Regions from separate parts of the Sulfitobacter sp. AS59 genome, predicted to be linked through region 1. Evidence: riboswitches for the same ligand, from Rfam matches in the RefSeq annotation. Region 1 holds a riboswitch; the other holds the start of a gene.

Evidence for each region. Region 1 has a riboswitch for cobalamin ahead of WNY39_RS09805 (DUF1636 domain-containing protein). Riboswitches for the same ligand answer to the same signal wherever they lie in the genome.
Region 2: it holds a riboswitch for cobalamin, as region 1 does, so the genes downstream of both, nrdH (glutaredoxin-like protein NrdH) here and WNY39_RS09805 (DUF1636 domain-containing protein) in region 1, are expected to answer to the same signal.

Annotation. Positions count from the first base shown of each region.
Region 1 is NZ_JBBMQK010000003.1:485,429-491,514, reverse strand. It holds gene cobN (cobaltochelatase subunit CobN) at 1-1,672, opposite strand, end outside; gene cobW (cobalamin biosynthesis protein CobW) at 1,679-2,737, opposite strand; gene WNY39_RS09805 (DUF1636 domain-containing protein) at 2,739-3,149, opposite strand; cobalamin riboswitch at 3,243-3,450, opposite strand; gene cobO (cob(I)yrinic acid a,c-diamide adenosyltransferase) at 3,488-4,099, shown strand; gene pcaF (3-oxoadipyl-CoA thiolase) at 4,324-5,529, shown strand; gene paaA (1,2-phenylacetyl-CoA epoxidase subunit PaaA) at 5,560-6,086, shown strand, end outside.
Region 2 is NZ_JBBMQK010000001.1:534,958-541,043, forward strand. It holds gene WNY39_RS02695 (SDR family oxidoreductase) at 1-196, shown strand, start outside; gene WNY39_RS02700 (sodium:proton antiporter) at 340-2,154, shown strand; cobalamin riboswitch at 2,272-2,464, shown strand; gene nrdH (glutaredoxin-like protein NrdH) at 2,567-2,788, shown strand; gene nrdI (class Ib ribonucleoside-diphosphate reductase assembly flavoprotein NrdI) at 2,795-3,211, shown strand; gene nrdE (class 1b ribonucleoside-diphosphate reductase subunit alpha) at 3,193-5,319, shown strand; gene nrdF (class 1b ribonucleoside-diphosphate reductase subunit beta) at 5,328-6,086, shown strand, end outside.

The DNA.
Region 1 (6,086 bases):
AACAGGCCTCGGACAAAGCAACAGACTTACCCGGTAGCCATTCCAGCGTGCCATGGGCACCGATATGAACCAGCGCATCGCATTCCTGCTGCAGCCACAAATAAAAGGCGACATAGGCATGGCGCGGCACCCGCGACAAATCATGATAACTGTCCTCGCGCCCCTGCGGTGTGCCGCGTTCGGGTTGCAGTGCGGTCATAACATAGCCACGCTGAACGGCGGCAAAGCAAAATGCGCCGTCTTCAACGTCTGTATCCGTCTCGGGGGCACCCCAAGCTTCGTCAAGATCATCGATCAATTGCTGCGGCAGGCGGGCCAACGCGGCTTTGTATGCGCTGAGCGGCCAGCGGGCGCTGCGGGCCAGCAGGGCGTCTTGCAGGGGCAGGTCAGAGGGCGATCCGGTCTGATATCCGGCGGCAGTTAAATCCTCAAGAATAGCGGTGGCCGATTGCGGGGCATCCAGACCAACCGCATGGCCCATGTTCCAATCCTTGCCCGGATAGGTCGACAGCACCAGCGCCACATGTCGCGCCTGCGGTGCCTTGGCCGCCAGATCAAGCCAGCCCATAACCCGCCCGACAATTGCGGTGATCCGGCTGGGGTCGGGCTGATGGGCGTAGCGGGAAAACTGCAGATGATCATCGCGCGTGCCCGGTTGTTTGAACGACGCAACGCCAGCCATAATACGGCCGTCGACCTCGGGCAGGACAACATGCATCGCAAGGTCGGCCGGGGATAAACCACGCTCGGCCTCACTCCACGCGTCGCGGGTGGATGTGGCCAGCGCCACCTGAAACACCGGCACACCGGCGGCATCAAGGGGCGAACTGCCATCGTCGCCCTTGCCCGAAAATGCAGTGGCATTCACGATGGCACTGGGGGCCAGTTGGGTGATCTGCCTGCGCAGCCAGCCCGCCGCCTCAGGAGCCTTGAGCGAGGGGGCAAACAACGCGATGGCATCACACCCGCGCTGGCGGAATGCGTCGAACAGCGCCGTGATCGGCGCAAGATCAGCTGCCACCAAATAGGAGCGGTAGAAAACGATTACGATCCGCGCCCGACCAGCCAAAGCGGGAGGGTGCCCCATTGCCACCACCGGGCAGGCCGGTCCGGTTTCGGGGGTCCATGCGCCGACGGATGGCAACCCTTTGGCCCCCTGCACAGGCCCTGCATATAGCCCCGCCGCCAGCGCCAGCTGTGCCAGCGCGGCCTGCGCGGCCACCACCCCGCCCGTCGTGCACAGATGCGATAACCTGCGCAGGGTCGAGACGGGCAATGTCGACATATCATCAAGACGGCTATCGGGGCGGCCATCGGCAGGCAAAACCGCAAAAGCAATCCCGCGCGATTGGGCCAGCGCGCGGATTTGTTGCAGCCCGTAGGGCCAATAGGGCACGCCGCCAATTAGCCGGATCAAGATGCCGCGCGCGCCAGACAACGTGTTTTCCACATAGGTATCGACAGACAGCGGATGCTTTAACGCGGCGATATTCGCCAACCGCAAAGACGGCAGACGCCCCTCGGCCCCGCCGCCCCGATGCCATGCTTCGGCAAAGGCCCCCAGATCGGAATCAGATAGCGAAAGCACCACCAGATCTGCGGCGTCCTGCCCCAGATCTGTTGGTGTGTCGGTCTCCTCCAACCCATGGCTTTCCCGAAATATGACATGCATATCAGGTTACTCGGCAGCCTGGCTTTGCACAGCACCCAAGGCGGCGCGGATCACATCGGGGGCGATATCATCATGCTCTGCGATCACAACCAGACGCCCCTGGCGGGCCTCATCAGCGCCCCAAGGCCGGTCATATTGATGCCGCACACGCGCACCGACCGCCTGCACCAACAGGCGCATGGGCTTGCCTGTCACAGCGGCATAGCCTTTGATCCGCAGTATGTTGTGATCGCGTGCCAACCCTTCGATGGCGGCGACCAAGGCGGCAGGGTCAGTCTGTTCAGGAATATCAACGACAATTGATTCAAAATCGTCATGTTCGTGATCATCATGGCCATCGTGATGGCTGGGCCGGGCGTCCATGTCGTCCTCTGCCGCAGCCTCAAGCCCCAGAATAATCCGCGGATCAACCACACCTTCGGCCACTTCGATAATGGGCAGAGGGCGCGGCGTTTCTGCATTGATCAATGCTTTGGCTTTGGCAACGCCCTCGGGACCGGCCAGATCAGGCTTGGTCAGCAAAATGATATCGGCGCAGGAAATCTGATCTTCGAACACTTCGGACAATGGCGTTTCATGATCAATGCTTTCGTCCGCCAGACGCTGCGCATCAACCGCTGCGACATTGGGCGCGAACCGTCCTGCTGCGACGGCTTCGGCATCGGCCAGCGCAATAACGCCATCCACAGTGATCTTCGACCGGATATCAGGCCAATCAAACGCTTTCAAAAGCGGCTTGGGCAGCGCCAGACCAGAGGTTTCGATCAAGATGTGGTCGGGGCGCGGGTTCAGCGCCATCAATGCCTCGATCGTGGGAATGAAATCATCGGCAACCGTGCAGCAAATGCAGCCATTCGCCAGTTCCAGAATGTTTTCCTCGGGGCAATCGGGGATGGCGCAGCTTTTCAGGATATCACCATCAACACCCACATCGCCAAATTCGTTGACGATAATCGCCAAACGTTTGCCGCCGGGGTTTTGCATCAGGTTGCGGATCAGCGTTGTTTTACCAGACCCCAGAAAGCCGGTGATCACGGTTACAGGCAATTTTGCGAAATCAGTCATCTCAGGACTCCAGCGGTTGAGAAAGAGGGGGAATGCGGGCAACGCAATTGCGTTTGAAGTGTTCAGGGCGTTCGCGCCAAGGGATCAAACCATCGCGGGTCGCATGATAGCGCGCGGCCCCGTCCAGGATCATCTCGGGGTGGTCGCCCTCGTCTACATTGGCGAAAACATAGGTCCATTTGTCACTATCCCCGCGCAGTGCAACGGTGCACCCGTGGTCGCAGTTTTGCAGACATTCAACCGGGGCCACCTGCACCCCATCGGGCAGATCAAGTGCGACGATCCGGTCATAGAGCGCTTGGCCCGGCCGCCGGTCATCTTCTGGCGTTTCTTGGCCACGACGACATTTCACGCAAACCAAAAGCTGTGTTGGTTGCCCGCCGCCGGTGGCGTTTTGTTCTGTATCTTTCATGGTCCTCGGTCCCATCTGGTAAATGGAACGCGGGTCTGATGACGAGGCGAACCGACACACGGAACAAACCCCGACACCGGAACACCCCGTCCGGTCTTGGCATCTCTTGCTGGCAGGTCTCCCGGCTCACGGTTGTCGGGCGTTGGCCCACGGTGGATCTGCCTTCCCAGCCTTTGGCCAGTGGCGTTGATCCTCCTCAATCCGTTCACGGTCGCGGGGGCGGCTGTATTTACCGATATAAAACCGGATACACATTCCCTTTTCACCTGTTTACACAGGAACCAGCATAAGGGCAGATGGTCCTAATCCACGAGACTTGTCAAGAACGAGGAACCCCAATGACCGAGGACATCAACGCCCGCCATACCGAAAAGATGCGCAAGATTAAGGCTGCGCGCGATAAGATGATGCAGACCAAGACCGACGAAAAGGGTCTGATCATCGTGCACACCGGTGCAGGCAAGGGGAAATCATCCTCGGGCTTTGGTATGATCATGCGCTGCATTGCCCATGGCATGCCCTGCGCAGTGGTGCAGTTCATCAAGGGCAATTGGGTCACCGGAGAGCGCAAGTTCCTGACCGAACGCTTTGCCGATGAATGCCGGTTCTTCGTGTCCGGCGAAGGGTTCACTTGGGAAACCCAAGACCGCGAACGTGACATCGCCGCCGCGCAAAACGGATGGAAAATGGCCAAGGAACAGATCCTGGACACCGAAATTCAGTTCGTTCTGCTGGACGAGATCAACATCGCCCTGCGCTATGATTATCTGGATATCGATGAGGTGGTGGATTTCCTGCTGCACCAGAAACCCGCGATGACCCATGTTTGCCTGACCGGCCGAAATGCCAAGCCCGAGCTGATCGAAGCGGCCGATCTGGTCACCGAGATGACCTTGGTCAAGCATCCGTTCCGCGACGGTATCAAAGCGCAAAACGGCGTTGAGATGTAAGCCGCAGTACTACGCCGCTGCGTCTATCTTGCTTTCTTTCATATAGTTACGTCGCTTACGGCGGCCCTGAACGCGTGGTCTCGCCCCTTCGGCACCGCGTGTTTACTGCTGTTTAGCGACGTCTTAATCATGTTACACATTGTCAAATTATTCTTCATTTAAGTAACATTTAAGTTGCAGCGAATCGCGACTATCCCTAGGCTCATTAATCAAGGGAGACTTTCATGGACGCTTTCATTTGTGACGCACAGCGCACACCCATTGGCCGTTTTGGCGGGGCTTTGTCATCGGTTCGGGCCGATGATCTGGCCGCTGTGCCAATCGCTGCGCTGATGGCGCGCCACCCTGACCTGGATTGGTCAAAGGTGGACGATGTGATCTTTGGCTGTGCCAACCAAGCGGGCGAAGATAACCGTAACGTGGCGCGTATGGCCGCATTGCTTGCTGGTCTGCCGGTGGATGTACCGGGTGCCACAATCAACCGTTTGTGCGCCTCGGGCATGGATGCCGTCGGTGCCGCCGCCCGCGCGATCAAGGCAGGCGATATGGATCTGGCGATTGCTGGCGGCGTTGAAAGCATGACCCGCGCGCCGTTTGTCATGCCCAAGGCCGAAACTGCGTTTTCACGCAACAATGCCGTCTATGACACCACCATCGGCTGGCGGTTCGTGAACCCTAAGATGAAGGCGCAATATGGCGTCGAATCGATGCCTGAAACCGGCGATAACGTGGCGACCGACTATGACGTCAGCCGCGCCGATCAGGATGCATTTGCCAAGCGCAGCCAGGATCGTTGGGATGCCGCAGACAAGGCTGGCATTTTCGCAGACGAGATCGCGCCCGTGACAATCCCACAGCGCAAGGGCGATCCGATTGTCTTTGACCGCGATGAACACCCCCGGCCCGGCACAACGATGGAAGCGCTGACCAAACTGCGCCCGATCAACGGCCCTGATCTGGCAGTCACAGCGGGCAATGCGTCGGGTGTAAACGACGGTGCCGCCGCGATGCTGATGGCGTCCGAGGCCGCTGCCAACCAGCACGGCCTGACCCCGATTGCCCGCGTCGTGGGTATTTCAGCCGCCGGTGTTGAACCGCGCGTCATGGGTATTGGCCCGGTGCCCGCCAGCCAAAAGGTTCTGGCCCGCGCCGGTCTGACCATCGACCAGATGGACGTGATCGAACTGAACGAGGCATTCGCCAGCCAAGGCATCGCCACCCTGCGCGCCCTCGGTGTTGCGGACGACGCACCGCATGTGAACGCAAATGGCGGCGCGATTGCCATTGGCCACCCGCTGGGCATGTCCGGCGCACGGTTGGTCATGACTGCCGCGCTGCAACTGAAACGCACAGGCGGCCGCTATGCCCTGTGCACCATGTGCGTTGGTGTGGGCCAAGGGGTCGCCATCATTCTGGAACGCGCAAGCTAACTGTTAATCCCACCTGAAAGGATCTGAACGATGTATGCACAGATGATCAAATCCACCGGCGAAGGCGTCAAATCCCTCGACGAAATGGATCCGCAAGAACGCGCCTTTCAGGAACGGATTAACGCAGGCGGCAAGATTGAACCGAAAGACTGGATGCCGGACGGGTATCGCAAGAACCTGATCCGGCAGATCGGCCAACATGCCCACTCTGAAATCGTCGGCCAACTGCCCGAGGGCAACTGGATCACCCGCGCGCCCACGCTGGAACGCAAGGCGATCCTACTGGCGAAGGTACAGGATGAAGCAGGCCACGGTTTGTATCTTTATTGTGCCGCCGAGACCCTTGGCGTCACCCGCGACCAACTGACCCGCGACTTGCTGTCGGGCAAGATGAAATACTCCTCCATCTTCAATTATCCGACCCTAACATGGGCCGATATGGGCGCTGTGGGCTGGTTGGTTGACGGTGCCGCGATCATGAATCAGGTGCCGTTGCAGCGTACATCCTACGGCCCCTATGCCCGCGCGATGGTCCGCATCTGCAAAGAGGAATCTTT
Region 2 (6,086 bases), on a different contig from region 1:
GAAAGCATCCGGCTTAACCTATGCCATTCTGCGCCCCGTTGCCCTGACTGATGATGCGCGCAGCGATAACGTGATCTTGGGCGACGACGTGGACACCTCAGCCGAGGCGTCGCGCCGCGATGTTGCCGATGTGTTGGCCGATGCCGCAATCAGCGGGCAATACGACGGGATGGCTCTGAACATGCAATCGGCCTGATCCGCTGATTGAACCATCCCCACTTTAGAGATGCGCGGGCACCCAACGGTGTCCGCGTTTTTGTGTTTGCCCCTAGACCTGTGACAACCGGAATATTTATTGCCTCGCGCCCGTCACATGCTATTTCAAAACACCAACAATAGATGGATCACATTGTGGCAACAGAAACGCTTGGCGCGCTGAACCCCGTAACGGCAATCGCATTGGTCGGTGCCATTGGCGTTGGATCGCAATGGATCGCGTGGCGTCTTCGGATGCCTGCAATCGTGTTGATGTTGGTCGCCGGTATTCTGATCGGGCCGGTGTTTGGCATCTTTGATCCCGCCCGCGATATTGGGCCGCTGATGGCCCCGATGATCTCCATCGCCGTCGCAATTATTCTGTTTGAGGGTGGACTGTCGTTGAACTTTCACACGCTGCAAGACGCGGTTGGCGGGGTCCGACGGCTGGTCTACATCGGCGCGCCGTTGGGGTGGCTGATGGCCGCGCTGTCGCTGCATTATGTGGCAGGGCTTAGCTGGTCCAGCTCTGCCGTGTTTGGTGGCATCATGATCGTCACCGGACCCACCGTGATCGCGCCGCTGCTGCGCACCGCGCGGCTGTCGCGCCGCCCTGCAACCCTGCTGCAATGGGAAGCCATCATTAACGATCCCATCGGGGCCTTGGCCGCTGTCCTCGCGTTCGAGGTCGTGCTGGCGCTGAACACGGCCACCACGGCGTCCGAGGCGATGATCGAACTGCTGCTGGGTGCTGCCGTGGCAACCGCAGCCGGCGTGGCCGCTGGGGTTGGTCTGTCGCGCGGGTTCAAGCGCGGCTGGGTCCCGGAATATATGAAAGTGCCGGTGCTTTTCGCCTTGTTGCTGGGGGTGTTTGCGGCATCTGACGCGGTGCTGCATGAAAGCGGGCTGCTGGCGGTGACGATCATGGGGATCGTGATCGCGAACTCAAAACTGCCCAGCTACGAAGAGCTGCGCCGCTTCAAGGAACATGCAACCGTGCTGTTGGTGTCGGGTGTGTTCATTCTGCTTGCTGCGGGTCTGGATGTGGACGCGCTTGGCAATCTTGATTGGCGCGCGGCGGCGTTTGTAGCAGTGGTCGTGCTGGTCGCGCGCCCCCTGACGGTGTTCATCTCGCTTATCGGGTCTGGCATTCCGTTTCGCGAAAAGCTGCTGGTCGCGCTGACCGGACCACGAGGTGTGGTTCTGGTCGCGGTGGCGGGGTTATTTGGTGAAAGATTGCTCAGCCTTGGGTTTGAAGACGCCGCTTTGATCGCACCGCTGGCCTTTGCCCTAGTGGCGGTGACGGTCGTGGTTAACGGCTTTACCCTCGCGCCATTCGCGCGGCTGTTGGGGCTGGCCGGTGCAGATGTGCCGGGCGTCGTGATCATTGGCGGGGCCGATTGGACAACCGCGCTGGCCGAGGTGCTGCGCAAGGCCGAAGTACCCGTGCTGATGACCGATCCAAACTTTATCCGCCTGCGCAAAGCCCGCGCTGCGGGCATCGATACATTCTCGGGTGATATTCTGTCAGAGGCCGCAGAGCAGCGGGTCGAACTGGTCAGCTATGCCACCTTGATCGCGGCCACGGACAACGACGCCTATAACACGCTGGTGACCACCGACCTTGCCCCGGAATTCGGGCGTGAAAACGTGTTTCAGGTGATGCGCGAACGCGCCGACAGCAGCCGCCACCAATTGCCCCGCACCTTGGGGGGCCGCCCGCTAGGCCTTGAGGCAACCCACGCCGAGCTTGAGAAATTGATGGCCGCCGGATGGACCTTCCGCATCACAAAACTGTCCGAGGAATTTACGCTCGCCGATTGGCGCAACGAGACGCCGGACGGCAAATTGCTGGCCCGGATTACGGCGAACGGGACCATCCGCTTTATCCGCAAGAACGAAGACTTCAAAGGCGCGCCGGGCCTGCGCATCATCGCCTTGCGCCCACCCGAGGAGTGATGCATATCGGCGGGGGCTTGGCATTGCTCAAGGGTAAATCCCGGCCGCTACGGTCTGATCACAGAAAAATTTACCCGATCCCAACAACAGCATATTGACACCAAACAGCATTGCACCCCAATATGTAGTTGCTTTGGTTCCTGTGGCGCGAGTCGCGGGCTAAGAGGGAAACCGGTGAGAAACCGGCGCTGCCCCCGCAACTGTAAGCGGCAAGTGTTGGCCTATGACCCACTGATGCACCCGCATCGGGAAGGAGGCCCCCACATCCGAGCCGTGAGCCAGGAGACCTGCCTTGGCACGATACGAACCACCGCGAGCGGAGGGCTTGAGGACGTGTTGAAGGTTGTGGCCATGTTGGCCTAAGCCCCGCGCGCCCCCGTCCCTTTGCACCAAAACAGATAGGGATATGGGCATGACCATCACAGTTTATTCGAAACCCGCTTGCGTGCAATGCACCGCCACCACCCGCGCGCTGGATATGCGCGGTTTGGAATACCGTGTGATCGACCTGACACAAGATGCCGAAGCCATGCAAAGCGTGACCGAAATGGGCTACCGTCAGGTGCCTGTCGTGGTCGCGGGCGACGCACATTGGGCGGGTTTCCGGCCCGATATGATCGGTCAGTTGGCCTGAGCGGCAATGGGCGGGCTGGTCTATTATTCGTCGGCAACGGGCAATACCGCGCGGCTGGTTGCAGCGCTTGGGATTGATGCCATGCGCATCCCCATTCGCCCGTCCGATCCGATGCCAGCCCCTGACCGCCCCTTTGTGCTGGTCTGTCCGACATTCGCCGATGGCGCAGGGCGCGGCGCTGTGCCCAAACAGGTGATCCGCTTTTTGAATGAACCGACACGCCGCGCGCTGCTGCGCGGTGTGATCGGTGCGGGAAACCGTAACTTTGGCGCGACCTTTGCGCTGTCGGGCGACGTGATCGCCAAGAAATGCAACGTGCCCGTGCTCACCCGGTTTGAGCTGGCAGGCACGGACCTAGACATCGCCCGCATTCGCGACGGGCTGGACAAATTTTGGAGAACTGAATGCTTGATGACGGTATGACCGCTGGGCTGGACTATCACGCGCTGAACGCGATGTTGAACCTATATGACGAGGCGGGGCACATCCGTTTTGACGCCGACCGCAAGGCCGCGCGCGAATACTTTTTGCAGCATGTGAACCAGAACACCGTGTTCTTCCACTCGCTTGAGGAAAAGCTCGGGTATCTGGTCGACGAAGGATATTACGAGGCCGCGGTGCTGGAGGCCTATCCAGCCGAATTCCTGCGCGAGATTTGGGACACGGCATTCAAGCAAAAGTTCCGGTTTCCAACCTTTCTGGGCGCGTTCAAATATTACACGTCTTACACGCTGAAAACCCGTGACGGGAAACGGTTCCTGGAACGTTACGAGGACCGCGTTGTGATGACTGCGCTGACGCTGGCGCAGGGCGATCAGACCCAAGCGATGGCGTTCATGCATGAAATTCTGTCGGGCCGTTTCCAACCCGCCACACCGACGTTTTTGAACGCGGGCAAGCAAAGCCGGGGCGAGCTGATTTCGTGTTTCCTGCTGCGTCTTGAAGACAACATGGAAAGCATCGGGCGCGGTATCAACTCTGCCCTGCAGCTTAGCAAACGCGGCGGCGGCGTGGCCTTGATGCTAACCAACGTGCGCGAACATGGGGCCCCGATCAAGGGGATCGAAAACCAGTCCTCGGGCGTCATCCCCGTGATGAAACTGCTCGAAGATTCATTCTCATACGCCAACCAGCTTGGCGCGCGGCAAGGTGCCGGTGCCGTGTACCTGAATGCGCATCACCCTGATATCTTTCAGTTCTTGGACACCAAGCGTGAAAACGCGGACGAGAAAATTCGCATCAAGACGCTCAGTCTTGGCGTGGTTATCCCCGACATCACCTTTGAGTTGGCCAAGAAAAACGAGGACATGTATCTGTTCTCGCCCCACGACGTGGAGCGGGTGTATGGCGTACCGTTCTCGGATATTTCGGTCACCGAGAAATACGCCGAGATGGTCGACAACAAACGCATCCGCAAGAAAAAGATCAACGCGCGCGAGTTCTTTCAGACCTTGGCGGAAATCCAGTTCGAAAGCGGCTATCCCTATATCATGTTCGAAGACACGGTGAACCGCGCCAACCCCATCGCCGGGCGCATTACCATGTCGAACCTGTGTTCGGAAATCCTGCAAGTGAACGAGGCCAGCACGTTCCACGACGATCTGGGCTATGATCACCTTGGCACCGATATTTCGTGCAACTTGGGGTCGCTGAACATCGCCAAAACGATGGACGGCCCTGATCTTGGCGCGACGGTGGAAACATCGATCCGCGTGCTGACGGCCGTGTCCGAGATGTCTGCGATTAATTCCGTGCCCTCGGTTCGGCGCGGCAATGACGAAAGCCACGCAATCGGCTTGGGTCAGATGAACCTGCACGGCTATCTGGCGCGCGAACGCATCCATTATGGCAGTGCCGAGGGGATCGAATTTACCTCTGTGTATTTCGCCGCCGTCGCCTATCACGCCATCCGCGCGTCGAACCTTTTGGCGCAGGAGAAGGGCGAAAGCTTTGCCGGGTTTGCCGACAGCGCCTATGCCAGCGGCACTTTCTTTGACACATACACCACCCGCGACTGGCTGCCCGAAAGCGACGCGGTAAAGGCGCTGTTTGACGGCAAAGACCTGCCCACCCGCGACGATTGGGCCAAACTGCGCGAACTGGTCATGAAACACGGGCTGTATAACCGCAACTTGCAGGCCGTCCCGCCCACGGGGTCGATCAGCTATATCAATAACTCAACCTCGTCGATCCACCCGATCGTCAGCAAGATCGAGATCCGCAAAGAGGGCAAGATCGGGCGCGTGTATTACCCTGCCCCTTTCATGAACAATGACAACCTTGAATTCTACCGTGACGCCTATGAGATCGGGCCAGAGGCGATCATTGACACCTATGCTGCCGCGACGACGCATGTGGATCAGGGCCTGTCGCTGACCCTGTTCTTTCCCGCCGATGCATCGACCCGCGACATCAACCGCGCGCAAATCTATGCGTGGAAAAAAGGCATCAAAACCATTTATTACGTCCGCCTGCGCCAGACCGCCCTTGAGGGGACGGAAGTCGACGGCTGCGTTTCCTGCACATTGTGAGAGCCGATATGAAAGATTTCAACCACACGCCCGCCGTGCCCCGCGCCATTAACTGGAACCGCGTCCAAGACGACAAAGACCTTGAGGTCTGGAACCGCCTGACCGTCAATTTCTGGCTGCCCGAAAAGGTGCCATTGTCGAATGACGTGCAAAGCTGGGCCACCCTGACCCCCCAAGAGCGCACGCTGACGATCCGCGTGCTGACGGGCCTAACCCTGCTGGATACGATCCAGAACACGTTGGGCGCACCGGCCTTGATGCCAGACGCGCAAACGCCCCACGAAGAAGCCGTGCTCAGCAACATCGCCTTTATGGAGGCGGTGCATGCGCGGTCCTATTCGTCTATCTTTTCAACGCTCTGCTCGACCAAGGACGTTGACGAGGCGTTCCGCTGGTCCGAGGAAAACCCGCATCTTCAGGCGAAATCACGTCTGATCCTGCAGGAATACAACGCCACCGCTGACCCCTATAAACGCAAGATCGCATCGGTATTTTTGGAAAGCTTCCTGTTCTATTCAGGCTTTTACCTGCCGATGTATTGGTCCAGCCGGGCCAAGCTGACCAACACCGCCGATCTGATCCGCCTGATCATCCGCGACGAGGCGATCCACGGTTACTACATCGGCTATAAATTCCAACGCGCGACCGAACAGCTGCCCGCCGAAAAACGCGATGAGCTGAAGGATTTTGCCTTCTCCTTGATGTTCGACCTTTACGAGATCGAGTCGCATTACACCGCCGAGCTGTATGATGATCTGGGTCTGACC